2 regions of the Mesorhizobium sp. B3-1-9 genome follow, and region 1 is predicted to be linked to the other one. Evidence: riboswitches for the same ligand, from Rfam matches in the RefSeq annotation. Region 1 holds a riboswitch; the other holds the start of a gene.
What was found. Region 1 has a riboswitch for thiamine pyrophosphate ahead of thiB (thiamine ABC transporter substrate binding subunit). Riboswitches for the same ligand answer to the same signal wherever they lie in the genome.
Positions count from the first base shown of each region.

Region 1 (14,470 bases):
CCTCGCGCACGATCTGGCGGCCGAGCTTGTGCTGCTCGCGCTCTTCTTCTTCCAGCACCTGGTCGCGCCATTCCTCGAAATGGGCAAAGCCCTTGTCCAGCCGCCGCGTCTGGCCGCGGTCGAGCCAGACGGTGGCGCGCGTGACGCGCTCGAGGAAGCGGCGGTCATGCGAGATCAGGATGACGGCGGAGGAGGTGCGGGCAAGCTCCTCTTCCAGCCATTCGATGACCGACAGGTCGAGATGGTTGGTCGGCTCGTCGAGCAGGAGGATATCGGGCTCCGGAGCCATGACGCGGGCAAGCGCGGCGCGGCGCGCCTCGCCACCGGAAAGATCGTTCGGACGCTCCTCGCCGGTCAGGCCGAGATGCTCCATCAGATAGGTGGCGCGATGCGGATCGTCGGCCGGGCCGAGGCCGGCCTCGACATAGGCACGCACGTCGGCAAAGCCGTCCATATCCGGCATCTGCGGCAGATAGCGGACGGTCGCCGAAGGCTGGCGGAACACCTCGCCGTCCTGCGGCTCGATCATGCCGGCGGCGATCTTAAGGAGCGTCGACTTGCCGGAGCCGTTGCGGCCGACCAGCGCGATCTTCTCGCCTGCGGATGCGCTGAGCGCCGCGCCGTCGAGCAGCGGGGTGCCGCCGAAGGTCAGTTTAATGCCGTCGAGATTGAGGAGTGGCGGCGCCATGTCAGCTTTCTGGAAGAGGATAGGGGTGGGCCAGAAGCAGCGCCCGGCCGCGCTCCAGCGCGATGCCGAGCCGCCCTTTGACCTCGTTTGATATAGTGAGCGAGGAGCCGAACGCCACCTCGACGCAGTCGAGCGGCCATTTCGCGCCGGTCACCGTCAGGCCGGCGAGCTCGGAGAAGCCGAGCACCGAAAACAAGGTGCCGTCGTCATAGTCGAAGCCGGCCTTGCCAGGCAGGATGGGAACGCCTTCCTGCGCGCCGCTGGTCAGCAAGACCTCGGTGCCGGCCTCTGCCAGCCGAAGCGCAAGCGCCAGGTGCAAGAAAGCATGGTCGGCGCGCTTGCCGCCGAAGGCGCCGGCCAGCACCAGGCTGGTGGCGCCACGCTTAAGCGCTTCCGCTATGGCGAGCTCGCCATCGGTCATGTCCTTCTCGGCCGGGAAGACTTTTCGCGGAACGGCGGCGAGATCATCCGACAGATTGGCAGGCACCGAGTCGAAATCGCCGACCCACAGCTCCGGCACCAGTCCAAGCATGCGGGCATGGCCGATGCCGGCATCGGCGGCGATGACGCGCGAAGCTTCGATCTGGCGTTCGAGCCGGGGCGTGCGAATAAGCTCGCCGCCAAGCAGGATGGTGAATGTGCCCATGGCCGTGGCCCTTACCAGCCCTCCAAGCGAAACGGAAGCCGGACGGCCCCGCGCTTCGGTTGCGCGCCTGCTGTCCGAACATCAGCTGCCCGGCAAACTTCCGCTTGCGCGCCGCTTCGGCGGGGCCTATCTGTCGAAACGCTCTAACGGGGTGCCGGACGTGATCCGGCTGAGAGGCGATCAAGCCAACCCGCTGAACCTGATCCGGTTTGTACCGGCGGAGGGATTAGACGTTTCGGACCATCCGGCGCCTCAATCCTTGTCATTCGAACGAAGGAGGCGCCGATGCGCGCAATGCTGTCCAATCTCATTCTCGCAACCGGTCTTGTCTCGCTTCTGGCGAGCGTCGCGCCTGCAGAGGCAAAGGACAAGCTCACCGTCTATACCTATGAGAGCTTCACCGCCGACTGGGGACCCGGCCCGGCCATCAAGAAGGAGTTCGAGGCCGAATGCGGCTGCGATCTCGAATTCGTCTCGGTGGCCGACGGCGTCGCCCTGCTCAACCGCGTCAAGCTGGAAGGCGCCAGCACCAAGGCCGACATCGTGCTCGGCCTCGACACCAACCTGACGGCAGATGCCAAGGCGAGCGGCCTGTTCGCGCCGCATGGCGAAGTCTCCGGCATCAACGTGCCCGGCGGCTGGAGCGACGACACTTTTGTCCCCTTCGATTATGGCTATTTCGCCGTCGTCTATGACACACAAAAACTGAAGACACCGCCCAAGAGCCTGAAGGACCTGGTGGAGGGCGCCGGCACGGACAAGATCGTCATCCAGGATCCGCGCACCTCGACGCCCGGCCTAGGCCTGCTCTTGTGGGTGAAGTCCGTCTATGGCGACAAGGCGCCGGAGGCCTGGGCAAAGCTCAAGACGAAGGTGCTGACGGTGACGCCGGGCTGGAGCGAGGCCTACGGCCTGTTCACCAAGGGCGAGGCGCCGATGGTGCTCTCCTACACCACCTCGCCGGCCTATCACATGGTGGCCGAGAACACCGAGCGCTATCAGGCGGCCTCTTTCGAGGAAGGCGAGTACCTGCAGATCGAGGTTGCCGGCATCACCACGACGGGCGCCAAGAACCCGCTGGCGCAAAAGTTCATCGCCTTCATGACCGGACCGAAATTCCAGGACGTCATTCCGGAGACCAACTGGATGTTCCCGGCCGGCAAGACCGACAAGCCGCTCAACCCGGCCTTCGACAAATTGGTCAAGCCGACAAAGACCTTGCTGTTCAGCCCGGAGGAAGTGGCTGCCAACCGCAAGGCCTGGGTGGATGAGTGGCTTGCGGTGATGAGCAAGTAGGACGTCTCGGTTATTATCCTTCCGCGATGATCGCTCTACGGCGCCCCCCTCTGTCCTGCCGGACATCTCCCCCTCTAGGGGGGAGATTGGCTGTCACGCCGGCCTTCGCCAATCTCCGGCGTTGCAGGATCGAGCGCGGCGTCGAAGTTGCTAATCTCCCCCCTAGAGGGGGAGACGTCCGGCAGGACAGAGGGGGGCGCGAAGGAACGCGGCGTTTGCTGAATTCCACCAAGGTGCGACGTGCAAGCCGCCGCGCACCCTGACTCCCGCATCAACGCCGGCGTCATCGCCCTTGCCGCCATCGGCTTCCTCATTGGCGGCGCCTTCGCCGGCCTCGTCCTCGAAGGCGCGCAAGATCTCTCCGGCGCTGCCGCGGCCTTCGACGGCTACCTCTTGCGCGTCGCACGCTTCACGCTCTGGCAGGCGGCTCTGTCGACGCTGCTGTCGGTCGCGCCGGCGCTGCTGGTCGCGCGCGCATTGTCGAGACATCCGACCTTTCCCGGGCGTCGGCTGATCCTGCAGCTGTTCACCGTGCCGCTGGCCTTGCCGGCGATCGTCGCCGCGCTCGGCATATTGGCGCTCTATGGACGGGCGGGGTATCTTGCCGGCGTCTTCGCCGAACTTGGCGGTGGGGATTGGCCGGGAATCTACGGCCTCTCCGGCATCCTTGTCGCGCATGTCTTCTTCAACCTGCCCCTGGCCACGCGCCTCTTCCTCGAGGCGCTGGGCACCGTTCCCGCCGACCAGTGGCGGCTGGCGAGTCAGCTCGGCATGGGCGCCCGGCCGGCTTTCCGGCTGATCGAATGGCCGGTGCTGCGCGCGGCCCTGCCGGGGATCGCCGGGCTGGTCTTCATGCTCTGCATAACCTCCTTCACCATCGTGCTGACGCTGGGCGGCGGTCCGGCCGCGACGACGCTGGAAGTCGCCATCTACCAGGCGCTGCGCTTCGACTTCGATCCCGCGCGCGCCGTGGTGCTGACGCTGCTGCAGATCGCGCTCACCTTCGTCGTGGTCGTTGCGCTCACGCGGCTCGGCGCCAACACGGTCGGCGATGCCAATCTGCCGGTGGCGCCACGCCGCTACCTTTCGGCGGGACGGACCGAAAGCGTGCTGAACGCCGGCCTCATCGCGCTGGCCCTGCTGTTCGTCGCCGGGCCGATGCTGGCGACCGTGCTTTCAGGCCTTCAGGCCGACCTCGGCCGATTGGCGGACGAGGAGGCGGTGCGCCGCGCGACGCTCACCAGCGCGGGCCTCGCCCTGCTTGCGGCGTTGCTCAGCGTGACATTGTCGCTGGCGCTGATCGCGGCGCGGCGCGCGCTGGCCCTGCGGCGCCGGGCAGGCGGCGCCATGGGCCTGCTCGAACATGCCGCCGACACTGGCGCCGGCTTCGTGCTGGTCGTGCCGCCAATCGTCCTTGGCGCCGGCTGGTTCCTGGCGCTGCGCCACGTCACCGATGTCTTCGCCGTCGCGCCGGCCATGGTCGTCGCCGTCAACGCGGTGATGGCGATGCCCTTCGCCATCCGCGCCATTCGCCCGGCCTATGACGCGGCGAGCGAGCGCCACGAGCGGCTTTGCCTGGCGCTCGGCATATCCGGCTGGACCCGGCTCAGCCTGATCGACTGGCCGTCGCTCGGGCGGCCCCTGGCCACCGGCTTCGCTTTCGCCGTGGCGCTGTCGCTCGGCGATCTCGGCGTGATCGCGCTGTTCGGCAGCGATTCCGTGCAGACCTTGCCCTATCTGCTTTTGGCGCGCATGGGCAGCTACCGGACAGCCGACGCCGCGGGGCTTGCCTTGCTGCTTGGCCTCGTCTGCCTGATGCTGGTGGTCGCCGCCGACTGGCTGGGGCGGGAAGGAAAGTCATGACGACGAGCATCGATGGCGCCGCCGCGCAAAAGGGCCTCACCGTCGCGCTGGAGGGCGTCTCGTTCAGCTATGGCGAATCCTCCTTCAGTTTCGACGCCGAATTCGCGGCCGGCAGGATCACCGCCATCATGGGGCCGAGCGGCTCCGGCAAGTCGACGCTGCTCAATCTGATAGCCGGCTTCGAAACGCCCGATGCGGGCAAGGTGCTGATCGGCGGCGCCGATCTCGGCAACACGCCGCCTTCGGCACGGCCGGTGTCAATGGTGTTCCAGGAAAACAATTTGTTCGCGCATCTTTCGGTCGAAGCCAATGTCGGGCTCGGCCGCTCGCCGTCGCTCAAACTCGGCGATGCCGATCGCGCCGACGTCACCGAGGCGCTGGCGCGGGTCGGTCTTGCGGGCAAGGAAAGGCGGTTGCCGCGCGAGCTTTCCGGCGGCGAGCGGCAACGCGTGGCGCTGGCGCGGGTGCTGTTGCGCGACCGGCCAGTCTTGCTGCTCGACGAACCTTTCGCGTCGCTCGGCCCGGCGCTGCGCGACGACATGCTCGACCTTATGGCCGGCATCCATGCCGAGCGCGAAATGACGGTGCTGTTCGTCACGCATCAGCCGGAAGATGCGCGCCGCATCGGCCAGGACGTGGCTTTTCTCGACGAAGGCACGATCGCGGCAACCGGGCCGGCGGATGATTTCTTCGATCGGTCTGGACCGGACGCCTTCCGGCGCTATATCGGCGATCGAGGCGGCACCGTTGCCGGATCACAACATATTGCCTGGAAGCGGACATAATTTACGGCCAAACCGGCAACGGGCGATCCGGCGTTTGCTTGCCTTGTCCGGGGGAGTGTGGCTAGGTCCGGCCATGCTGGTCCGGCTGGGCCGCGATTTGCCGAAAGAGTTCGAAAGGAACCGATCTGTCGACCGGCGCTGAGAAGGTTTGGATGAGGCCGCTGGCACGATTTCTCGCGCTGGCGAGCGTTGCCGTACTGGCCAGCTGCCAGATGTTCACGCCGCCGGACGTGCAGGAAAGCGGCTTCCAGCCCTCCGACAAGCCGATCACCGTCGACAATGTCGTCGCCAACGCCAAGCTCGCCGAAATGGCGAAGGCGCAGCATCCGCGGATTCTCGCCACCTATGGCGGCGAATATTCCGATCCCAGGCTCGAACGCATGGTGGCCAAGGTCGTCGGCAATCTGACGGTGGTGTCAGCCAACCCTACCCAGACCTATCGCATCACCATCCTCAACTCGCCCAACGTCAACGCCTTCGCGCTGCCGGGCGGCTATCTCTATGTGACGCGCGGCTTGCTGGCGCTGGCCAATGATTCGTCCGAGCTTGCCGCCGTCATCGCGCATGAGATGGGCCACGTCACCGCGAATCACGGCCTGCAGCGGCAGCAGCTCGAAGCCGAGGAAGGCCTGGCGACCAAGGTGGTCTCCGATGTGCTCGGCGACAGCCCGACGGCCAAGGCGGCGCTCATCCGCGGCAAGCTCAGGCTTGCGCAATTCTCGCGCAACCAGGAACTGCAGGCCGACGCCATCGGCATCAAGTCGATCGGCGAGGCGGGCTACGATCCCTATGCGGCGGGTCGCTTCCTGCAGTCGATGTCGGCCTATACGGATTTCCGCTCGGTCAGCGGCGCCACCGACGCCAGCCTCGACTTCCTGGCGACGCACCCCAACACGCCGCAGCGCATCGAGCTGGCGCAGCGCCTTGCGCGCAATTTCGGCCCGCCCGGCGTCGGCACGCGCGACCGCGACGCATTTCTGGCCGGCATAGACGGCCTGCTTTACGGCGACACGCCGGAAGAAGGCTATGTGCGCGGCCAGACCTTCATGCATCCCAAACTCGGGGTGTCCTTCACCGTGCCGGAGGGTTTCGTCATCGACAATTCGGCGGCCGCCGTCACCGCGACCGGGCCTGGCGACATCGCCATCCGCTTCGACGGCGTGGCGATCGACAAGTCCGTCTCGCTCACCGATTACATCCGCAGCGGCTGGGTGGCGGGGTTGGAAGACGCCAGCGTGCGCCAGGAGACGATCAACGGCAACGATGCGGCGACTGCGCATGCCAGCGCGCAAGGCTGGCAGTTCGACATCGCAGTGATCCGCGCCGGCGGGCAGGTCTACAGGCTGCTGACGGCCGCGCCCTCGGCCAGCACTTCGCTGGATTCAGTCGCGCGCTCGGTCAGCGGCTCCTTCCGTGTGCTGAGCCCGGCCGAGAAGGCGGCGCTGAAGCCGCTGCATATCAGGGTCGTCACTGTCCAGGCCGGCCAGACCATGGGCTCGCTCGCCGCGCAGATGGTCGGTGTCGACCGCAAGCTCGACCTGTTCCGCGTGCTCAACGCCATGTCGCCGGGCGCGACAGTGTCGTCGGGCGACAAGGTCAAGATCGTCACCGACAGGTAGGACTCGCGAATTCGCACCAACCAGGCGCCGTCGGCTATTTGAACAATCGCCCGGGCCGGGAGCCGTTGTCCTTCACAAGCCGTCACTACCGGTGTCGCCGCCGTCACCTTCGCCGTCGCCGGTATTGCCACCGCCGGTGCTGGCAGCGTGGCTACTGCCACCAGTCCAGGATGTCCTCCCGGTTCCCGTTGGCATCGGCTTGACCTTTGGTGCCCCCGGAATTGTCGGTGTGACGGTCTTCGGTTTCGACACGGGCACGCGCACCACTTTTATCTTCGTGATGACCTTCGGGGCCTTGCACGCCATGACCACGGGGATGGTGCGCGCGGGGTGCGCGGAAAGACCGAGAATGCCCATCGAATAGACGTCTTGCCGCTCCATGCCGGCTTTGAGGAAAGCCAGGGCGCGGGCCGGGTCGGCGGGCACGCCGTTGCGGCCTTCCGTGAAGATCACGGCAAGCTCTTTCATGGCGTCGACATGCCCCATCGCCGCTGCCTGGAGCAGCAGGTCGAGGCCCTTGCCGGTGTCGCGCTCGACGCCGAGGCCATTGAACAAAGCGCGTCCCCAGGCGGCCAGGGCGTAGGGGTCTCCGTTGTCCGACGCCTTCGAATAGAGGTCGTTCGCCTTCGATGTATCGACAGCCGCCCCTGTTCCGGACGAGGCGATGGAGCCGAGCGCGAACAGGGCGCGGATATGTCCCTTGTCCGCGGCTTCCTGGATCGCTTGCCTGGCCTCGTCGATCCTGCCCGCCGCCAGCAGCGCCCGCCCCAGCTCGTAACGGAAGCGCGCAATGTCGGGGTATGACCTCACCGCCGCCTCGCAGGTCTCGAGAGCCCCGCCGCCGATCTCATTCGGCAACCGTCCCGGGACGACGCCCTGCAGGTCGAGCGGCTCGCCAGCGGCCTGGTCGCAAGGGTCGACGCCCGGCGACAGTTTCATCGTCGCCCGCTTCGCGGCGTTGCCGACGCGGATATCGAAGCCGACTTCGACGGGAGCGGCCGAGCCGATCTGCGGCTCGTAGCGCAGATTGTCGACCTCGGCGGCCATCAGGCTCGATTGCGGCGACAGGACGCGACCGGGCAAGGACAGCGTTCCGGTCGCCGGGTAGCTCGCAAGCTTGAGGCTGATCGAGGCATCCTTGGCCGGAAGATCCAGTTTCAGCGGAACCGGGCCGACGCCGACCGGGACGCGGATATCGCGACTTCCAATCGCCTCGGCGACATCGCCAACCTGGATTCCGCGCTCCGCCACCTGCTCGTTCTGCTGCGCGTCGGGAGGCGGTGGCGCTGGTTGCTCCGCCCCGCGCATCAGCACGACATCGTCGATCAGCGAGGAGCTCTCCCACGGAACCTGCTTGCCGTTGGTGGCCTTGACCACGTCGCGGCGCACGGCCGCCATGACCGAGCGTATCTCCTGGTCCGGCGCCAGCGCGCGGCGGGAGAAGGACGACGAGAACGGGCTGAGATCGCCGGAACCGTCATAGGCGACCGCCCCCGGCTCGGTTGCATAGGCAATCAGCGTGTTCTGCGAACCTGTTACCTGCGCAAGTCCGCTGTCGCCGGCGACGATCAACTGGTCGCGCAGCCAATAGTCCTTGCGCGGGAAGGGATTGTTGCGGCAGGCGTCGAGGATGATCATCTGGATCTTCGATCTCGAGCGCAGTTGCCGCAATATGTCGTCGACCTTGATGGCCTGGACCTCCATGTCGGCCGCGTCTTTCAGCGACGCATCGACCGGAATCAGGAAATTCTCGCCGCCGATCTGAAAGCCGTGTCCCGAATAGTAGACGACCGCGAGATCGGCGCCGTCGGCTGCCGCCAGATAGTTGCGGAACCGCTCTTCGAACTGAAGCCTGGTCAGGTCCTTGGCGGCGAACACCTCGAAGCCGGCCAGCCGGAACGTATTGGAGACGTCGTCCGCGTCCTTGTCGGGATTCTTGAGCGCCGGGATTTCGCGATACTCGGAATTGCCGATGACGAGGGCAACCCTTCGATCGGCGTGCGCTTCGAATGTCGTGAGGCCCACGAGGAACAGGGCTACAAGGAGCGCGCAGCATCGCAGCATGGCAAATCCCCCTTATGTTATGATCTGGAGGCGTCAAAAAAGCCGATTGCGGCGCAGCGGTCTGTTAAAGAGCTCACAATCAATATGCGTCATCGAGGAAAAATCGCCTCGACGGCGAATATATTCTTATTTAATAAATTTCTTATCTTTGATTTTTTAATTACATTAATTTCAGGCCGCTTCCGCCAAAAATTCCGGATTCTGCTTCACAAGGGCCAGCTTCAGCTTTTCCATGGCGCGGGCCTCGATCTGGCGGACGCGTTCCTTGGAGATGCCGAGCTGTTCGCCGAGCGCTTCCAGCGTGGCGCCGTCGTCGCTCAGCCTGCGCTCCTCAATGATGCGAAGCTCGCGGGCGTTGAGCGCGCCGAGCGCGCTCTTCAGCCAGACAGCCCGGCGCTGGATGTCGATCCGGTCGCCGACGATCTCGTCGGGGAGCGGGTCTTCGGAGACCAGGAAATCCATCCGCTCGGCGGCGCCGTTCTCGTCGGCCAAAGGCGCGTTGAGCGAGCTGTCGGGCGAGGACAGTCGTGAATCCATCATCGCCACGTCGGCTTCCGGAACGCCGAGCGCGGCCGAGACCTCGCGATAGAGCGTGGCATTGGAGAGCGGCTCGGCGCCGTTGGCGAGGCGGGCGCGCAGACGCCGCAGGTTGAAGAACAGCGCCTTCTGCGCCGAACTCGTGCCGCCGCGCACGATCGACCAGTTGCGCAGGATGTAATCCTGCATGGAGGCGCGGATCCACCAGGTGGCATAGGTCGAGAAGCGCACTTCGCGCGCGGGCTCGAAACGGGCGGCAGCCTCGAGCAGGCCGACATGACCCTCCTGGATAAGGTCGCCGAGCGGCAGGCCGTAGTGGCGGAATTTCGAGGCCATCGAGATGACCAGGCGCATATGGGCGACGGTGATCCTATGCAACGCGTGCTGGTCGTTCTCTTCCTTCCAGCGCAAAGCGAGGACATGCTCCTCGTCGCGCTCGAGATAAGGAGCCTTCATTGCCGCCCGGACCAGCGTCCGTCCTGCCGCGTCCTCGATCATGCCGGCTCCTTTTGGTGGTGAGTGGGCTTACAGCGGTTGAAAAGAGGCCGCCGCGCCCTACAACAGCCATGCAACGTGTCAGGCGCATCGATGGTTCCGCCGTCCGAGGGGGCAAATATTGCCAGCGGGAACGTTTTGTTATCGGCCCGAAAGAGTCGCTTGGCGGTTATCAGGCAAATTTGAGAAACAGATTTCTGGAAGAGGCGATTTTTGAAATCTGGTTCCTTATTTCGCAGCCTTCTATCTGTCAGTTTCCGGCTCTCACAATCGCGCCGGGCACCGGTCAAAACGGGATCACAGAAAAATGAAATGGCTCAAATCGCTCCTTGTCGCCGGAACGTTGCAGGTTCTGGCGGTCACGGCCGGGCATGCCGGCGCCAATCTCGACCAGATCAAGCAGGCGGGCGTCATCAAGGTCGGCACCGAAGGCACCTACGCGCCCTTCACCTATCATGACGAATCCAACGCCCTGGTCGGCTTCGATGTCGAGATCGCCAAGGCCATCGCCGACAAGCTCGGCGTCAAGGTCGAGTTCCTCGAAGGCAAGTGGGACGGGCTGATCGCCGGCCTCGACGCCAACCGCTACGACGCCGTCATCAACGAGGTCGGCATCACCGATGCGCGCAAGGCCAAGTACGACTTCTCCGATCCCTACATCGCCTCGAAGGCGGTGCTGATCGTGCGCGGCGACAACACCGACATCAAGACCTTCGCCGACCTCAAGGGCAAGAAGTCGGCGCAGTCGCTGACCTCCAACTTCGGCAAGCTCGCCGAGTCCAATGGCGCCGAGCTCGTCGGCACTGACGGTTTCGACCAGTCGATCCAGCTTCTGCTCACCGGCCGCGCCGACGCCACCATCAACGACAGCCTGTCCTTCCTCGACTTCAAGAAGCACAAGCCGGACGCCAATGTGAAGATCGCCGCGCAGGAAGAGAATGCCGACTATTCCGGCGTTATCGTGCGCAAGGGCGATCCGGAACTGGTCGCGGCCATCAACAAGGCGCTGGCCGACATCAAGGCCGACGGCACCTACCAGAAGATCGCCGACAAATATTTCGGCCAGGACGTTTCGAAGTAAGGCAATCGTCCTCTGTTCGGAAACCGGCGGGCCGTCAAAGACGGCCCGTTATTCTTTGCACGATATTCATGCGCCGCCGTCTTTGACGGCCCGTCGGCTTTTGCATGATAGTCAGTCCATACGGAGGAACGCGCCGCCGTATCTGGAAGGGAGAAGCGCTCCGTGCCGCACTGGCTGCAATTGATGCTGGAATCGTTGCCGACGCTGTTGTGGGCGGCGCTGATTTTCACCGTGCCGCTGACGCTCCTGTCCTTCGCGCTCGGGCTCATCGCCGGACTGGCGACCGCGCTGATCCGGCTGTTCGGTCCAAAGCCGCTGGTTGCGCTGGTTCGCTTCTATGTCTGGATCTTTCGCGGCACGCCGCTGCTCGTTCAGTTGTTCCTGATCTTCTACGGCCTGCCGTCGGTCGGCATCCTGCTCGATGCCTTTCCCGCCGCGCTTATCGGCTTCACGCTCAACATTGGCGCCTATACGTCGGAGATCATCCGCGCCGTCATCGGCTCGGTGCCGAAAGGCCAATGGGAGGCATCCTACTCGATCGGCATGACCTGGAGCCAGGCGATGCGGCGCACGATCCTGCCGCAAGCCGGCCGCGTCGCGGTGCCGCCGCTTTCCAACACCTTCATCTCGCTGGTCAAGGATACCTCGCTGGCGGCGGCGATCACGGTGCCCGAGATGTTCCAGGCGGCGCAGCGCATCGTCGCCACCACCTATGAGCCGCTGATCCTCTATGTCGAGGCGGCGGCGCTCTATCTCGCGTTGAGCTCGGTGCTGTCGGCGCTGCAGGCGCGGCTGGAGGTGCGGCTCAACCGCTATGGCGGGTTCCTGGAGGCCAACGCATGATCGGCCTCACCGACATCGAAAAGCGCTTCGGCGACAATCTGGTGCTGAAAGGCGTCACCGTCAGCCTGGACGAGGGCAGCGTGACGGCGCTGGTCGGCCCTTCGGGCGGCGGCAAAAGCACGCTCTTACGCTGCATCAACCTGTTGGAGATCCCGACGTCCGGCGCTTTGCGCATCGGCGAGGAGGGGCTGGAATTCCATCCGGGCATCAAGGTGCCGGCCAAGGACATCCAGCGCATTCGCCTGCAGACCGGCATGGTGTTCCAGAATTTCCAGCTCTTCCCGCATCGCACCGCGATCGAGAATGTCATGGAAGGGCTGGTGACGGTGCTGAAATGGCCGGAGCCAAGGGCGCGCGAGCGGGCCATGGCGCTGCTCGAAAAGGTAGGCATGGCGCACAAGGCCGATGCCTGGCCGGCGACGCTGTCCGGCGGCCAGCAGCAGCGTGTGGCGATCGCCCGGGCGCTGGCGCCGTCGCCGCGCGTGCTGCTTTGCGACGAGCCGACCTCGGCGCTCGATCCGGAACTGGCGCAGGAAGTGGTCGACGTGCTTGGGCAGCTTGCCCGCGAAGGCACAACCATGGTGATGGCGACGCACGATCTGAGGCTCGCCTCCAAGATCGCGCAGGAGGTCGTCTTTCTCGATGCCGGCTCGATCGTCGAGAAAGGCCCGGCCTCGGTCGTGTTCGACAATCCGGAGCGTGAGCGGACCAAGCGGTTTATCGCTTCGCTGCGGCAGGAAGAAGCGCAGAAGGAGTCTGGCGGCTGAGTCCTTTACCTCCCCTTTTGTGGGGAGACCGGACCGAAGGTCCGGGTAAAGAGCGGGGGCCGCCGCTTCTTCAAGGCTTTGTTTTCATGCATGTCGTTATCGCAAAACCGCTGCACACTTTGCGCGACATGCATTAAAGCAGGTCGCGTGAAAAAGGATTCACGCGACCTGCTTTAAGTTTGGATTTTAAGCATGTCTTTGTCCCGAAACCGGGTCCACTTTCGGGAGACATGCTTTAAGCCCAAACAAAAAACCCGACGCGAGGCCGGGTTCTTCGTAGTTCGATGAGCGAAAAAGCTCAGGCAGCTTCTTCCTGTTCGGATTCTTCGTTGTCGGCCTTGGCGCCGCGCTTCGGGCCCTTGTTGAGGTTGACCTCGATGAGGCGAACCGCCTCGGTCTCCGACATGCGGTTCACCGCGGCGATCTCGCGGGCCATACGGTCGAGCGCGGCTTCATAGAGCTGACGCTCGGAATAGGATTGCTCCGGCTGGTTGTCGGCGCGGTAAAGGTCGCGCACCACTTCCGAGATCGAGATCAGGTCGCCGGAATTGATCTTGGCATCATATTCCTGGGCGCGGCGCGACCACATGGTGCGCTTGATGCGGGCGCGGCCCTGCACGACCTTCAGCGCGCGGTCGACATAGTCCTCTTCCGACAGCTTGCGCATCCCGATCGAGGTCGCCTTGGCGACCGGTACCTTGAGCCGCATCTTGTCCTTCTGGAAATCGATGACGAACAGTTCCAGCTTGTGACCCGCAACTTCCTGCTCGTCGATCGCCACGATCTGGCCGACGCCATGCGCCGGATAGACGATGAACTCGCCGGTCTTGAACCCGTGGCGGGCCGCGTTGGACTTCTTCTGCGGGGTGATCGTTGCCATTACGCCCTGAACTCCTTAAGTTGTGCAGCCGGCATCATGCCGGCTCGAACCGATGGGGTCGGCGATAGCCGACCATTAGCCGCGCAACAGGATGAACCACCGGAAAAGCAGGGACCGGCATACCGCACGAATGCGACCGCCTGCCCAGATCGCTCTGGTCCGGATCTAAAAGCTCACCTTTCAGTGATTTGGGGCGTTAGCGCCATAAATCGACGTTGTGTCACCGGCATGTTTCGTTGATGTAACACAAAAAGTCGGAAGAATCAAGGTTTTGCTGCGTTCGCTAACGCCAAACGGGGTCGCTGCCTGTCAAGACAGCAACTGTATCGGTCGCGTTACGTCGCGTCATGCCGGCGTCGCCGGCGCCAGCATCAATCGCCTTCACCGGGCTCCGGCGAGAAATATTTCTCGAACTTCCCGGCCTCGCCATCGAAGGTTTTGGCGTCCGCGGGCGGCTCTTTCTTGGCGGTGATATTGGGCCACTTCTCGGCGTATTCGGAATTGACCTGCAACCATTTGTCGAGGCCGCCCTCGGTGTCCGGCTTGATCGCGTCGGCAGGACATTCGGGCTCGCACACGCCGCAGTCAATGCACTCGTCGGGATGGATGACGAGCATGTTCTCGCCCTCGTAGAAACAGTCGACCGGACAGACCTCGATGCAGTCCATGTATTTGCATTTGATGCAATTGTCGGTCACGACATAGGTCATTGCAGGCTCCGGAACGTCCCGATTTGCTCGGCTTTTTCAGGTTGAGGTAACGCCTTTGCCGGCTGCTTGCAAGGGCAGCGCATTCGGGCACTGCCGGCCTCGGGGAATAGAATTCCAGCGGTCTCGCCGCTGGCGGTCCGGCTGGCCCAATTCAATCATCGCCGAGCAGGCGGTCGGTCTGCCGCCGCTCGCGTTT
Region 1 covers NZ_VFTJ01000016.1:59,180-73,649, forward strand. The annotation lists gene FJW07_RS23630 (ABC-F family ATP-binding cassette domain-containing protein) at 1-688, opposite strand, end outside; gene FJW07_RS23635 (thiamine diphosphokinase) at 690-1,334, opposite strand; TPP riboswitch at 1,472-1,577, shown strand; gene thiB (thiamine ABC transporter substrate binding subunit) at 1,620-2,630, shown strand; gene thiP (thiamine/thiamine pyrophosphate ABC transporter permease) at 2,871-4,493, shown strand; gene thiQ (thiamine ABC transporter ATP-binding protein) at 4,490-5,278, shown strand; gene FJW07_RS23655 (M48 family metalloprotease) at 5,431-6,897, shown strand; gene FJW07_RS23660 (caspase family protein) at 6,970-8,961, opposite strand; gene FJW07_RS23665 (RNA polymerase factor sigma-32) at 9,133-9,996, opposite strand; gene FJW07_RS23670 (hypothetical protein) at 10,065-10,304, shown strand; gene FJW07_RS23675 (amino acid ABC transporter substrate-binding protein) at 10,301-11,074, shown strand; gene FJW07_RS23680 (ABC transporter permease subunit) at 11,237-11,917, shown strand; gene FJW07_RS23685 (amino acid ABC transporter ATP-binding protein) at 11,914-12,684, shown strand; gene FJW07_RS23690 (CarD family transcriptional regulator) at 12,983-13,564, opposite strand; gene fdxA (ferredoxin FdxA) at 13,936-14,274, opposite strand; gene FJW07_RS23700 (RNA-binding S4 domain-containing protein) at 14,426-14,470, opposite strand, start outside.

Region 2 (14,470 bases), on a different contig from region 1:
GCGGAAATTGTTCTTGGCGCTGAGCATGTAGATGCCGAGCCCCTTCGCGGCGCCCGCATATTCGGCGAAGATGGCGCCCACCACGGCATAGGTGATGGAGATGCGCAGTCCGGCGAAGAAATAGGGCAGCGCCGACGGCAGCCGCGCCAGCCAAAAGATGCGCCAGCGCCCTGCTCCCATCGCGGCGAGCATCTGGCTGATCTCCTTGGCCGTGGCGGCATAGCCTTCGACCAGCGCCACCATCATCGGGAAGAAGGTGACCAGCGCCACGAGCAGGATTTTTGGCAGCAGCCCGAAGCCGAACCACAGCACCACCAGCGGCGCGATCGCCACCAGCGGCAACGTCTGGCTGGCGATCAGCAGCGGGAACAGCGCCCGGCGCAACGGGGCCAGGAAGTCGACCAGCGCCGAGAGGATGAAGGCGGCAACAAGCGAGCAGGCAAAGCCCGCCAGCGTGGCGCGGATGGTGGGCAGCGTGTTGTCGGCAAGCGCCGAGCGGTTCTCCCAGGCTTGCGCCAGCACGCGCGAGGGCGCGGGGAGCACGGTGGACGCGATGCCGCCGAGGCGGGCGTAGAGCTCCCAGGCGATGAGGAGAAGAGCGAAAGCGATGGCGGCGGGGAAGATCCTGGCGAAGGCGGAAGCAAGGGCTGATCTCCCCCGCAAGGGGGGAGATTGGACGGCATCCCGGCTTTCGCCAATCTCGGAAGGCTCTTCTTGCGGTGTAGAACCGAACGAAACAGCCATCATATCCACCTCGGCAGCGCTACGCGGCTCAAACCGCGGTCGGGCTGTTCGCCGAAATCGTTATGTCGAGCGTCACGTGGCCCGCGCCGGGGCCGAAGCGGCAGAAGGCTTCGGCGAGCGTGGCGAACACCGCGCCGGCATCGCCGCGCAGCCTGGTGCAGAAATTCTTCGAGCGGTCGAAGACGCCGGAGTTTTTCAGGAAGTCGATGCAGCCATAGATCTCGTCCATGTGGTCGCCGGTGCCCATCACATAGAGCGAGAATTGCGCCGCCACCGGCTGGTCGGTCGAGGGCGTCGCCTCGACGGCGCGGAGCGCGGCGCGCTTGCGCTCCTCGAGCGGAATCGCCGGGCCGCCGATCTCGTCGGAGCGGCAGATCGGGTCGTCCGGCTCGCCGGGGCAGCCGCGCGAGACCGCGGCCGACAGCACGCAGTGCCTGCCACTCTTCGCCGCCGCGACGAACAGGTCGCGCATGGCGGGAAAAAGCACTTCGGGCGGCCCGACCAGCAGCGTCGAGATATCGTCGGTCTCGACCCTCAGCCTGTCGCGGTAAGGATCGAGCGCGCCCAACGCGCCGAGGATCACGCCGACGAAATCGTCAGCCATGGGATAAAGGGAAATCTGTGCGCCGGAAAACATGGCCCGCCTCGCTCCGCTGGTATTATCCAGATCAGCTTTAGGGTCCGGAGGCTTGCCGCCGCCATCTCAGCCCCGACCGTACGGAGCACCCCTGTGGATAGCCGCGTTAAAGCACTGTTCGAGCGAATGGGAAAGCGGTTTTTTGCGAGGCCAATTGGGCCAAGAGCCCCATCTCCCTAAGGGAGATGCCGGGTTATAAGATTTTCGCAGATTTCTTATAATCGCGGTATCGTAACCCAGTGTCGTTCAAATTGTACGAATCCGGCTTGATTGTTTTTCGTACATAAAGTACGATATTCCCTTCCTTTGAGGGGACTTGCTTGAATACCGCGAACCATGGCGCTTTCGCCGACCTCTCCCGCCCTTTGCTCTCGCCACTGCCGTTCGCCGAGCGCGAACGCGTTGCCGGCGCCTGGCGCATGGCCAGCCAGGACATCGCCGACGACATCCGTTTCATCCGGCAATATCTGAAGGTGATCGCCGAGAAGGACGAGCGGCTTTCGACCGGCACGCTGGTGCATGGCCGCGGCTATGTCGAGGCCTGCGCCGCCTGGCTCCCGGAGACGGTGGCGCGGTATCTGCGCAATCTCAGGCTGATCAGCGAATGCGAAAGCGCGATGATCGCGGCCGGCATGAGGTTTGCCCGGTCGAGCGATGCGTGGTGAGGGAGCTCCCCCTACAACCCTTGGGCCGCCCGTCGAAAAATGCATCGTTTCATACAATTGGCAATTGGTGGACGCGGCTGAGCGGCGGGTGGTTAAATTCGTCTCAGGCGAAGGAGGGTAAAGCCGCGTACCAGGGAGGAACTCGTTTGATGGACCAGCGTATCGACATCGGCATACAGCCTGACGACCAGCCCTACGAAGTCACGTCATTCGCCAGAAAGCATGGCCTGACGATCCCCGTCGCGGACGCGGTGCTTTTCGCCAGGGGACCGTCGCCGTCGCGGACCGCCTGCGATATGGCGGCGCTGGCCCTCATTTGCGCCGTCGCGCAATACGCCGGAAAGCAAGGGAGACGGTAGCCTCCCCTACCAGCTGAACTGCAGCCCCACATTGCCGCCGACCTGGCTGCCGGCGAAGGCAATGCCGAGCGTGCTGGTCAGCCGGCCGCCATGGTCGAAGCCCTCGCTCAGCACCGCGGCGCCCGTGATGCCGAAGGCATTGGCATAGCCGGCATTGCCCCAGTTGACGCGCACACCGAAATGCTCGCCCTGGACGAGATCGGGCGCTGCGAGCGCGGCCGAGATCGAGGCGTTCTCAAAGGCGCGCGTGATGCGGTTGTCGATGTCATCGACGTGGGCCGCGAGCGCCGTCTTACCGACCTCGGTCATCTCGCCGCCATTGCCGTCGTCGACCTGCTTCTTGGTCACGCCAGTCTGGGCATTGATGCAGGTGTCCGTGCCCGGACTATAGTAGTAATTGGCTCCATAGGCGGAGCAGATCTTGACATACGCGACTGCCGCCTGGGATGGCGCCGCAAGGAGCGTTGCCGCGCCGAGGATCGCCGGCGCAAGAAGATATCTGAACATTGATTGCCCCCGGTCGCGCTTACCAGGTGAACTGCAGGCCGGCATTGCCGCCGACCGTCTTGCCGGAGAAGCCGACGCCTGCGGCGCCGGCCAGCCGACCGTTGCCGCCAGACATGAAGCCCTCGCCAAGAACCGCCGCGCCGGTGACGCCCATGGCGTTGGATTGACCGGCATTGCCCCAGTTGACGCGCACGCCGAAACGCTCGCCCTGCACCAGGTCCGGGCCGGCCAGCGCCGAGGCCACCGATGCACCCTCGAAGGCGCGCTGGACGCGGCGGTCAATGTCGTCGACCTTGCCCGCCAACGCCGTCTTGCCGTCGACCACACCGTCCTCCGTCAAGCTGCGCGTCTCGCCCGTGTTGGCATTGATACAGGTGGCGGTGCCGGGACTGTAATAGTATTGCGCGCCATACGCCGTGCAGACCCTGACGTACTCGACCGGCGCCGCCTGGCAAGGCGCAGAGAGACCGCCCGCCACAGCTAGAAACGCAAATGAAATGACACGGTTGATACCCCGCATGCCTGATCCCCGAAGTTGGATGTTGAGAGAAAGCCTCGCATGAAAAAGGCGCATGCGAGCGCGCGGAGTCAACTGCGCCTTCCGCTCAATGCCTGACTTTTACTGGGAGCATTTCATCTATTGAACACATATTGCAGCCAAGCTACAGTAAACAGTTCAACCTGACCAGTAATTCCCCGATGATTTGGAGCTGTGGCGTCGAGGCTTATTAACACTCTCTAATATCAAGCGATGCCGGGCGATCTGCCCGGCAGGCTCGCCGATGTGGGCCCGCGCAGCTGGCGCAGGCCGCGGCTTTGCAGGTCGCCGTCGCCGGTGGGTCAACTATGCGGGCAGACGGTCTGACGACTGCCCGTAATCCTTTAGGACGCGATCAGCCCTTGGCTTTCGACTTGGGTGGCGCCTTGGGGGCCTTGGCAGGCTTCTCCGCCTTCGCGGCCTTCGGCTTCTCGACCTTGGCGGCAGCGGCCTTCTTGGCGGCTTTCTTCGGCCTGCCCGCCTCATCGATCTCGGCCGTCGCCTGGTCCCAGTGCTCCATATGCGCGCCTTCAGGCCGGCCGGCCTGCTCCCAAATCTCGTGCGCGCGTTGGCGAATGCGTTCGTGCCTGTCGTCCGTCACTTTGTCGCCTCCTACGGTTTGGGCCTGTTCCCCAGCCAAACATTAGCCGAATTTTCGCGTGCCGTCTTGGGTGTAGACGCGGCGCGCAAACGCATCTTGAAGCAATATCCGGTGATGGCTCACTTCTCGTCGGAAAGCACCGCGATGCCGAGATACGCGGCCTTCTTGACGATCAGTCCGGCCAGGTCGGCGTCGGAACGATCGGTTCCGGTGCGCTCGCGCAGCAGCGCGACCGCCTGCTTGATCGACAGCAGCCCATCGCCGCGTTCGGCCAGCAGCCTGTCGACTTGGCGGGCAATGTCAGGTGATTCGACGTGTGGATGATGCATGGCAACGACTCCTTCCGCGCTTCGTTGCCTCCCAAACCGCTGTTTATCTTAGGCCTTATGCCCGGATACGAGAAGAGCCCGATCCTTCCCCGATGCTCCGGGGAGAGGATCGGGCTCTTTCAGGACTAAATCTACTCGATCACCTGAACAACGCGGCGCGTGCCGGGATCGATCAGCACCGTATGGTCATTGACGACCGCATAGCGGTACTGGACGTCCGGAACCTGCTGCAGCTCGACGGTGTCAGGCACGGTCGAGCCGACGCCGAGCTCGAGGCCGAGCACATTGACCGAGGCGATCGGATGCTTGTGGACATATTCCCTGACCACGGTCTGCTGCTCGGGGGTGACGATCACCTCGTCCGCGGCCGCGATGCCGATGCCGGCCATCAGAGCCAGGCCGGCGACAGCTGGAATGAGGGTGGTTTTCATCGTTTATCTCCTGTTGCGTTGTTGAGCTCCGCCTGGTCTCCGCGGGGCGGAAACACGGGCAGGTCGAACATGGGAGCTCCCGAGGCAAACGCCGCCGGCAGGGTGTTGTTCCGTCAGCCACGACTAATTGATTTGGCGGAACCTTCGCATCGGCTCCGCATTGGAAGGCATTGAAACTGCCCAAGTCTTTGAAAATCAAAGGATGCCGCAGTCATGCAAGAAGGTCCCATCAGAAGCGACATCGAACTTCGGGCCCCCGTGGCCATTGCCGTGGGCGCCGGCTTCAAGCGCGAGATCGCCACGCTCACCGGGATGCAGAACTTTCTCAAGGAATGGCCGCAGGCCACGCGGGGCGATAGCTACGCCAACGCATTCCGCGCCTGTGAGGCGGCGCGGACCGGAGAGATCGATCTCGACAAGGCACGGCAGGCGTTCCTGGTCTTCGCGCGGAAGGCCGGAATCGAATGGACCGGCGCCGATCCGGTCGCGGTGCTGCGCGAAGCAAAGATCAGGCGAAGCCGGGTACGCGAAAGCCGGGCACAGAACCGACACGTGCCTGGATAGTCCCTCGCCGGGCAAAGGCCGGTCGGCAGCGTCGGGCATGACGCCCGCAGAGCCAGCGGCGCCCGCTGGAGCGGCAGCGTCTGTTGATCACGCCTCACAACGCGTATAACGACCGTCCACCAAGACGCCGTGCGCATTGGCCTTGACCACAAGTTTTAGGATTTGGCCTGCGAATCCCGGGGCAACCGGGCGCACCCTGGCGTCCGTTGCATCCGTTTGCCTGCAGACCGCCGCCTTGCCGGCTGGAGGTCGACTGGATCGATCGGGGATCGGCTGGAGGCCGCTGTCAGCTCGGTGCCGACTCGCCCGGGGCCTCGGTGACGAAGGACGCGGCGATCAGATCGTCCGCGTCTATGCGTAGGGAGCCCTCGCCGCCCCCCATGATGGCCGCGACCTTCTGGAAGGTCTTCATCTCATGCTCGGTGATCCGGGCGTCCCGCATCCTGGCTTTGAGATCGGCGACACGCATCCCGAGCGAACGGGATGTTCCGATTTCTCGTTTCGACATGTTGGTCAGTCTCCTCCCCCAACCCGTGCCTGTTTCGCCGCCGCCCGATTCCCGCATCCTGCGCATGCTTGTGTTCTCTATGAGGCGATTTCGAACACAGCAGCGGCAACGCGGGCCCGGAGCGAAGGTTCCGTTAGCATATGGTAACGAATTAATACTGGTTAACGGCCCGGCCGCAGCCGGCGGCAGGGCCGTCAACTCAGCTGCGAATGATCCTACTGGATGACCTGGACGATCTTGCGCGTGCCGGGATCCACGATGACCGTCTGATTGTCGACGACGACGTAACGGTACTTGACGTTCGGTACCTCGTGCAATTCGACGGTGTCGGGAAGGACGCTGCCGATGCTGAGCTTGACGCCGGGAAGCTTGACCGACGCCAGCGGCTGCTTATGCACATATTCGCGGATGACCGTTTCCTGTTCGGGCTGGATAATAACGTCCTCGGCGGCGGCGGCGCCGATGCCGGTCAGAAGCAGCAGGCCCGCGGCTGCGGTTGTGAGGTGCATTTTCATCGATCTTCTCCTTGATTTGGATAGATTGCCTCTCACGCTGCGCCTGCGATTTCACAGCCGGTAGGCAGTGTGCGTAACGCCGGCCGACAAGCCTTGTTCCTGCAAAAAATTCGCCGACACCATTTTCGGGGGAACGTCACAGGTACGTCCGAAGAAACGTCACCGGCGCGCGGCGCGGCAATTTCGGAACAATGCTTTTCGGGCCGGGTTTTCCTAGTGAAGGGACCGAATTTTCCGAGGAGAAATCCCATGAAACATCTGCTTATCACAAGTATGATCGCGCTCGGCGTCGGTTGCGGCGCCGCGATGGCGCAGACCGAATCCGCACAGCCGAGCGGCGGCGACAATTGCGCGGCCGGCACGGCCGATTGTCAAAAGGGCGGCAAGGCCGGCGGGCAGGCTCAGGGCGAGACGAAATCGAAGACCGAGATGAACGCTCAGGGCAAGGCCGGCGCCAACACCGAAGAGCAGGCCCAGGGCACGGCCAAGATGAAGACCGATGAGCAGGCCCAGGGTCAGGCCGGCGCCAATACCGACCAGAATGCTCAGGACAATACACAGCTGAAGAAGAAGAAGCAGGCTCAGGGCAAGACCGGGACCAGCACCGAGCAAAACGCTCAGGGCAACACCAAGATGCAGACTGAGCAGAACGCGCAGGGCAAGACCGGTACGACAACCGAGGAGAATGCCCAGAACAAGACGAAGACCCAGACCGATCAGCAGGCCCAGGGTAAGTCCGGCACAACCACCACCGAGCAGAACGCTCAGGGCGGCAACACCAAGATGCAGACCGAGCAGAACGCGCAGGGCAAGACCGGTACCAACACCGAACAGAACGCCCAGGGCAACACCAATGTCGAGACCGACCAGAACAAGACGGCCTCGATCAACAACGTGACGGTGGAGCAGAAGACGCAGGTCACGCAGATCATCCACGAGACCAGGGTCGAGCCGGTTCGCGACGTCAGCTTCGACATCTCTGTCGGCGTCGAGGTTCCGCGGCACAAGGTGCGTCTGCACCGCCTGCCGGCGCGCATCGTCAAGATCGTGCCTGCCTACGAATCCTACGAGTATTTCGTGCTGGCCGACGGACGTATCGTCATCGTCGACCCCGACACTTACAAGATCGTGCTGATCCTGACCTGATCCGGATAGCAGGACAGACAAGGGCCCGCCACGCGGCGGGCCTTTTTGCGTGCAGAGACAACCGAACACACGGGCAATCGCCTGCGCGTGTTCATTAGGCATGCGTTGAATGTTGAGCCTCGGGAACGATTTGGCGCAATTCCCAGTTGTCACACCGGAAGTCCTGCGTCCCTAGTCCCTATCGGATCGGACGAAAGGGCGATGGGCCCGCCGGCAAATCGTTCAAGCTTGCGGTCCACTAGGAAAAGGTGCATGGGTCGAGATGGGTAGAGATATGGGCGAGATCGTCGACGACCGAATGTGGCCGCGGCGCTCGGAAGGGCAGATGTATTTTCCGCAGTTTCTTGTGGGAATGGTGGCAACGCTTCTGGTGATCCTCGGTTGGACTTACGCCTCCACGGGATCTGTCTGGATGGCGATCGGCTGGACATTCCTCGCGGCAGTGGTTCTGCAGGCCGGCTATTTCGTGGCCGTACTCTGGCTCGTGCATGGCGAGACCCGCGTGACCGACGAACGCAAGGCGGACGCAAGCTCGGCACCGGCCAAGATACCCGGCCCGTTCGAGCGCGACGGCATCATCCACGCTCTCATCTTGTGGCTGTTCCCGAAACTGCTGCCTTAATCGCTTTGAGCGGCGCTTTGCGGCCGGGCTGCCGACCGACCGTCTTTTCGTTTTCGAGAGGTCGTCGCACCGCAATAGCCGGCGCTCCGCATTCTCCGCTCGAACGCAGGGACCGGGCTACGCCTCGGTGCTAAAGTTCCGAGGCGCCATCAAATTTGTATTGTCGCCGGCGGGCCGCCTTTCACCACGTCAATGCGGCGCAACGCAAACGGCCGGCTTGCAGCCGTCGGAACCGTGGTCCGAGCCGGCTGCAATCCTGTGGTTCGCCGAGTTAACGCGCGGTGGCCGGCGAAGCCGAGCGCACCGTCTCCGAAGACGAGAAGACGACGAAGCCAAAGACCAGCACCGCAGCGGCGACGATCAGCGAGCCGATCGCCACGACCGGCTCGATCTCCGGATGGCCTGCCGCCAGCATCCAGTAGAGCGCCGGCAGCATGATCACGATGCCGACCGTATAGAGGCCGTAATGGATCATCGCGATGCGGCGCTCGGCCTTGGCCGGGTTGAGTGCATAGTAGCCGCCGAAGATGGCGCTGGTGACCCAGCCAAGAAGGTTGATGTGGGCATGCGCCGGAAAGGCACCGTGATCGCCCGAAATCGCCATCTGCAGCCCGGCGGCGATGCCCAGAATAAGAAAGACGATGGCCGTCTTGAAGAAAAGCTCCGATACCCGTGGCATTTTGTTGTCCTCCCAATGCCTCTGTAAACCCGACTCTGCGAAGTCTACATCCTGCAAGCCATATTAGCCATGGCGTACCTAAGTCAGTAGAGCTTCGGGCGAAAGCCGCGAGATGTCGACGGCTTTGCAAAAAAATGGCTCGCCTCTTTCGAGGCGGGCCAAAAGGGAGCCGGGCTTGAGGTCGGCCCCATCCAGGTTGCCACCTGAATTTCAAACGGAGCTAACGTAACAGAACCCGGAATTTATTCCACCGCTATAGCGGACTGACACGGTAGGGTTTTCCGACCTTGACAGCGCAAGCCCTTGCCGATCGGCCATCGGAACCAAGGCACTACCAGACAGGACGTCGCCCCTTTTTCAGCCGGCGGGTGAAAGCATGGGCTTCAGCGTCCCATCCTTCTGCCAGAACCGATGGTGCAGCACGGCAAGGCGATGCGCCTTGCACGTCCGCAGCATTTGAGCAATGCTTGGCGACGGGGGTGGTTTCCGTAATTTCGGAAGCACGATTACATGTTCATTGACTACTACGAACTTCTGGAAATAAGCCCGAACGCCAATTCTGAGACCATCGAGCGGATTTTCCGCTACTTTGCCATGCGCTACCACCCCGACAATCGGGAAACAGGCAACGAAGCGCGCTTCAGCGAGATCGTGGAAGCCCACAATACGCTGCGGGACCCAGTCAAACGGGCTCAGTACGACATCCTTTACCGGGAGCATCTTGGCCTTCGTCACGAACTCACGGAAGGAGCCCGCGACGGCGGCGGCATGGAGAGGGATACCGTCATCCAGGCCAATCTGCTGTCGCTCCTCTATGTGAGGCGCCGGCGGGACGTCAACAATCCGGGCATCGGCGACGACGAGCTCGAGCGCCTGTCGGGCTGCCCTCGCGAGCACCTGGAATTCCATCTGTGGTACCTCAAGGCGAAGGGCTTCATCGGCAGGACCGAGAACGGGACGTTCGCGATCACCGTGGAAGGCATCGATCACGCCGGGACCAAACAGGGCCGGGATCGCCCCGACGCCACCCGCCTGCTCGATCACGCGAGTTAGGCCGACCATCAAAAGCCCGCCGACTGGCGCCTGAACCAGTGGCGGGGCTCGATGAAGGAACAGCTACATCCCTGAGGAATCGACTGTCGTCTTCTCAACTCCCCATATCTGGGCTCGGTTCGCCGGGGGCGGCGGAGTCTAAGCCATGCACCATGACGGGCAAGATGAGGGGTGCAGGGTTACATTGGCGTTGTATTTCGCCGAATACAAGGTGACCGAGGTCTGACGTGCCGACGCATTGGACCGGTGCCGACCCGTCGGGGTGATTACGAGGACGCCTCGCCAACAGCTTGTTTGAAGCAATACCCGCGTGGCTGGCGTTCGAACATCAAAAGTTGTTGCTGGCCTGTCATGCCAAACGATAAGTGTATCGTAACACGACATTTTGCGAAAGCCGTCAGCGATACCCGAACATCCTCACCGCCAGGCCGGCGCCCATGCTTTTCATCGCCCAAGAAAGCAAGCATTCGTGAAATCAGGTGGCAACCTGTACCGGGAGCCGACACCAACAGTGCGGCTCCCGCTTTGGCTCGTCTCGATCGAGGCGAGCCATTTTCTTTCTGAAATCGCGAGTGCACGGCCGGCGACATACCGACAAAAAAGCCGCCGGGCGGGCCCGGCGGCTTTTCGTTCATCCTCTGGTCGGTTCGCCCGGCCTTACGGTGTTGTCGCCGTGGCGGCGGCTTGCGCGTCGATCTTGCCCGCCAGCGTGTCCTTGGCCCAGGCGGTGACGTCGGCGTCGACCGGCTTGTTGGCCATCTCGGCAAGGGCCGCGTCCAAGGACGCGTCAGTGGGGGGCGGCGCGTTGTCAACCGCGGCCTGGGCATCGGTGACCGCCTGATTGTCGGCGGTGATTGCCGTGTTCTGGGCGTCAATCTGCCCCTGAACCTCGGCAACCTGCGCATCGAGAGCGGCCTGCTGCTCGGGCGTGAAGCCGGTCGTGTCGGTCGCGTTGAGATCGGCGAGTTGCTGAGTGAGGTCGGCGAGTTTGCTCTGGTCGGTGGTCAATTGGGCGTTCGCGGCGTCGAGCTTGGCCTGCGCGTTCTTGGCCGCCGCGGCCTGAGTCACGTAAGCTTGGACGCCGGCGAATTTCTTGCTCTTGGAATGCTCGTAGGCGCTCAGATTGCGCTTCAGCGAGTTCAACCGGCCGAGCTTGGCATGAAGGTTCTTCTCCTTCGACGTGGCGGCCGTGGTCGTGTTGTCGGTCGAGCTGTCGTCGGACGCGCTGTCGTTCGAGGCGCTGTCGGTGCCCTTGTTGTGCCCCGGAGCCGAAGCCGACTTGCCGTGCGAGGCGCCGCTGTTGCCGTTGCCATTACCACCGGCATTGCCGCCGCCGTTTCCATTGCCATTGCCGCCGCCATTACCGCCGCCATGGCCGTTGCCGCCGCCATTGCCGCCAGCGTCGGCAAGCGCGGGGGCCGCGGCAAGCGCCAGAATGGCAAGAGATGCCAGAAGTGTCTTTCGCAATGTCATTTTGCTTCTCCGCTGATGAATCGTCGTCATGGCCCAACCGCTAGGCAGCCTCTTATGAGAATTTCCTAACGGCGTCGGATAAACTTTAAGCAATTGCGGTCGCGAAATGAGAGCATGGCCGACGCGGCCCGGCGATCTCCGCCAGATAGCGTGTTAACGCATTGAAATTTAATGAAAATACAAAGGGCCGAGCGCGCTTGGGCCGTTTGGAACAATGAGGGCCCTTGTCTCGCCAGACCATGGTCCCAAGGACATTCCCGCCCGGGCGAAACCGTGCAAACCCGGAACGTCCGCCCGGCGCGAGAACCAGTCCCGGTCGACCAGAAATGCGCCCGGCGCGACGCGCCTAAAGCGAAGGATCCGAGGCTTGCGTGTCGCCTGCATCCTGATCCGTGGGTACCGCGGCGCCCGGCTCCTGGCGTTCACCTGAACCGGTCGGGGAAAGGACCGTCAGATCCATCCGAGCTATGCGGGACGCGGCTTTTCCTTGCGCATTCGGCTCGCTGTCATCCGTCTCGCAAACCGAGGCCTTTGCAAGGTGGCCAACGCTTTCGCCACTCTTGCCCGGGAAGGCTTCCGACGACGCAGGAGGTTTGCTCGGATGATGCACCAAGCCGGTGCCGTGCTGGCTTCCAACAACAGAGGTCATGGCTGCGCTTCCGATATGGATGACAGGCAAATTCCTAGTTTAGCACTCCGGCTGGCGCGAAACTTACACGATTTAGAGATCGCTAATGTTCCGGCTTGATACCGGGCGGCGATCGACCTTCTAGCCGCCGACCAGCGGCACGGTCACCGAGGTGGTATAGCTGATCGGATAATCGCTGAAATAAGGAAAGCTGATGACGAAGGCGTAGCTGGCGTTGACGTGCGCCATGCGGAAGCCGCCGCTCGCCGGGTCGGTGGTGATGGTGACGTTCACGTTCTGCAGGCCCAGCGCCTGCAGTTTCTGCGTCGCGACCGCCTGGATGTCGGCCTGCGTCAGCGTGTTGTTGAGCTGCAGGGAGCGCGCGGAGGCTTCAAGCGCATAGCGTACGCTGGAGATGTTGTTCATCGACCAGCCAAAGGCGAAGATGCCGAACAGCAGCATGATGAGGAAGGGCGCAACCAGCGCGAACTCAAGACCGGCGCCACCCGAGATGTCGCCGACAAATGCTTGACGCCTTTGCTTAGCGGACACGGACCACCTGCAGATGACCGATCGACGTGTCGCGCGGGAAGACGCCGAAGATGAAAGGCGGCTTCCAGGTGCCCGACGCCTGGATCTGGACGAAGACCGAGGGCACTTTCGGCCCGCTGCAGATGGTGGTCGAGGTGACCACGGTCGTTCCGCATTTGTAGGCACGGCTCACCGCGATCGCCGCATCGTCCGGTTTGTGTTCCCAGCTCGCCAGCGCCGCGGCCTGGGTGGCGCTGTCGTCGGTGCCGCCTGCCATGACAAGGTTGGCGGCCGTCTTCACCCCTGCCCGCATCGCCAGCGAGCTGGTGACGTAGGACCAGCCGTCCAAGACGCCCAGAAGAGCGGCGCACAGCACCGGCATCACCAGCGCGAGCTCCACCGCGGCGATGCCGGCGCGGTCCCTGCCGAAGCGGATTGCCCGTAGCCGCATGGCCGCTACTCGACCACCGCAACCGACTGGGTGGCCGGGATGTCCTTCATCCCGAGGCTCGAGCAGTCCTGGTTGATGGTCGAGTTGCCCGACCACTGAATGGTGTCGGCAACAACCTGGGTGCAGCCGTTCTTACCCGAGAAATTGCCAAGGTAATTGACCTGCTGCCTGGGAAAATAGATTGCGCCGGTCAAAAGCGAAGTCGCGTTGCCGTTGAAAGTGCTTTGCGCCGCCGTCCCTGTCCGGTCGCCGTAGAACAGCACGCCGGAATAGGTGCCCGTGGTCGGGGCGGCCAGCGTCACGGTGGCGTTGCCGTTCATGCTGACGGTGTTGCTGCCGGCCATGAAGATCGTGACGTCGCTGCCTTGGATGACGGCACCCGCATTGATCTTCAAGTCGCCCTGGACGACGTAGACACCGGGGGAAAGCGTGATATTGCCGTTGAGGTTCATGCCGCTGCAGTAGGTCCCGGGCTGGATCGTTTGCGTCGTCTTGTTGCCGTTGATCTTCTGGCATGGGTTTGAGGTCGCGGGAGCCGGCAAGCTGGCGAACGGGTCGGCCGCTGGCAGGGCTTGGGTGATCGGAGACTTGCAAACCATCGTTGGCGGATTGTTCAGCACCATGCCGCCGACGGTGATCAGACAGTCGGTCTGGACAGCCGCCGAGCCCTGGATCTTGATTGCGTCGGAGGCGTTCGAATTCGCCATGTCAACGCAGCCGATTTTCTTCGCGTTGGTGTTGCCGGAGAAGAGCAACGCCTGCGAAGCCGTGAGACTGAGAGCTATGTCGCAAGCTTTGGAGGCATCGGTGATCAGTGCCACCGCCCTCGCCTGCTCCGGCACCTTCGTCTGCGTGAAGATGGAGGTGAACATGCGGTCGAGGTTCTGGTTGAGGATCACCTCGACCGCCTTCTTGGCCGTGTTCGGCCCGGACGCCGGCGGGGTGTTGACGACGATGGTGCCGCCGCCCAGCCCGTTCGAGGCGGCCGATGTCGTGGCGGCGGCGGTGATGGTGGCGGTGTCGGACCCCGCGATCTTTTCCAACGCGCCGGCATAGGCGGCCGCGTCGGCGATCGCCTGCAGCTTCAGGCTCGAATAGTACCAATAGGAGGTCTCGACGCCGAGCCCGGCGCCGCCGATGACGACCGGCAGGGTCAGCGCGAAGATGGTCGCGACATTGCCGCCCTTGCCTTCGCAAAAGCGTCGAGAGACCAGTCCAGAAAAAAGATTTCTGATGAACCGACCTGAAAAGGCCATGGCCGAGCGCACCCAAGCTATCCCAGCCGTTACGTCATCATTATCATATGAACGAATGCCTAATTATTTCGCTCGACTTGCGCTGTTAGGACTGCATCGGGCCGCCACCCCGCCTTGCGCCGCGCACACTAAGACTTAAGGCCCAGAAACGCTCAGACTTAAGATGTAACCATTAGTAAAACCATATATTTTAGCACTTTCCGCATTTTATCTTTTTTGGAAATCGCCCGTAG
Region 2 covers NZ_VFTJ01000002.1:434,010-448,479, reverse strand. The annotation lists gene FJW07_RS05695 (ABC transporter permease) at 1-663, opposite strand, end outside; gene FJW07_RS05690 (YkoF family thiamine/hydroxymethylpyrimidine-binding protein) at 773-1,381, opposite strand; TPP riboswitch at 1,372-1,484, opposite strand; gene FJW07_RS05685 (hypothetical protein) at 1,702-2,046, shown strand; gene FJW07_RS05680 (hypothetical protein) at 2,196-2,405, shown strand; gene FJW07_RS05675 (porin) at 2,412-2,912, opposite strand; gene FJW07_RS05670 (porin) at 2,932-3,432, opposite strand; gene FJW07_RS05665 (DUF2934 domain-containing protein) at 3,806-4,051, opposite strand; gene FJW07_RS05660 (hypothetical protein) at 4,171-4,380, opposite strand; gene FJW07_RS05655 (DUF1236 domain-containing protein) at 4,512-4,811, opposite strand; gene FJW07_RS05650 (DUF982 domain-containing protein) at 5,025-5,375, shown strand; gene FJW07_RS05645 (hypothetical protein) at 5,662-5,883, opposite strand; gene FJW07_RS05640 (DUF1236 domain-containing protein) at 6,099-6,398, opposite strand; gene FJW07_RS05635 (DUF1236 domain-containing protein) at 6,648-7,544, shown strand; gene FJW07_RS05630 (exopolysaccharide production repressor protein) at 7,819-8,166, shown strand; gene FJW07_RS05625 (hypothetical protein) at 8,438-8,845, opposite strand; gene FJW07_RS05620 (J domain-containing protein) at 9,356-9,898, shown strand; gene FJW07_RS31620 (hypothetical protein) at 10,556-11,371, opposite strand; gene FJW07_RS05605 (hypothetical protein) at 11,718-12,020, opposite strand; gene FJW07_RS05600 (TadE/TadG family type IV pilus assembly protein) at 12,141-12,551, opposite strand; gene FJW07_RS05595 (TadE/TadG family type IV pilus assembly protein) at 12,541-12,981, opposite strand; gene FJW07_RS05590 (pilus assembly protein TadG-related protein) at 12,987-14,237, opposite strand.
Region 2: linked by a shared signal. The riboswitch ahead of FJW07_RS05690 (YkoF family thiamine/hydroxymethylpyrimidine-binding protein) and the one ahead of thiB (thiamine ABC transporter substrate binding subunit) in region 1 are both predicted to bind thiamine pyrophosphate.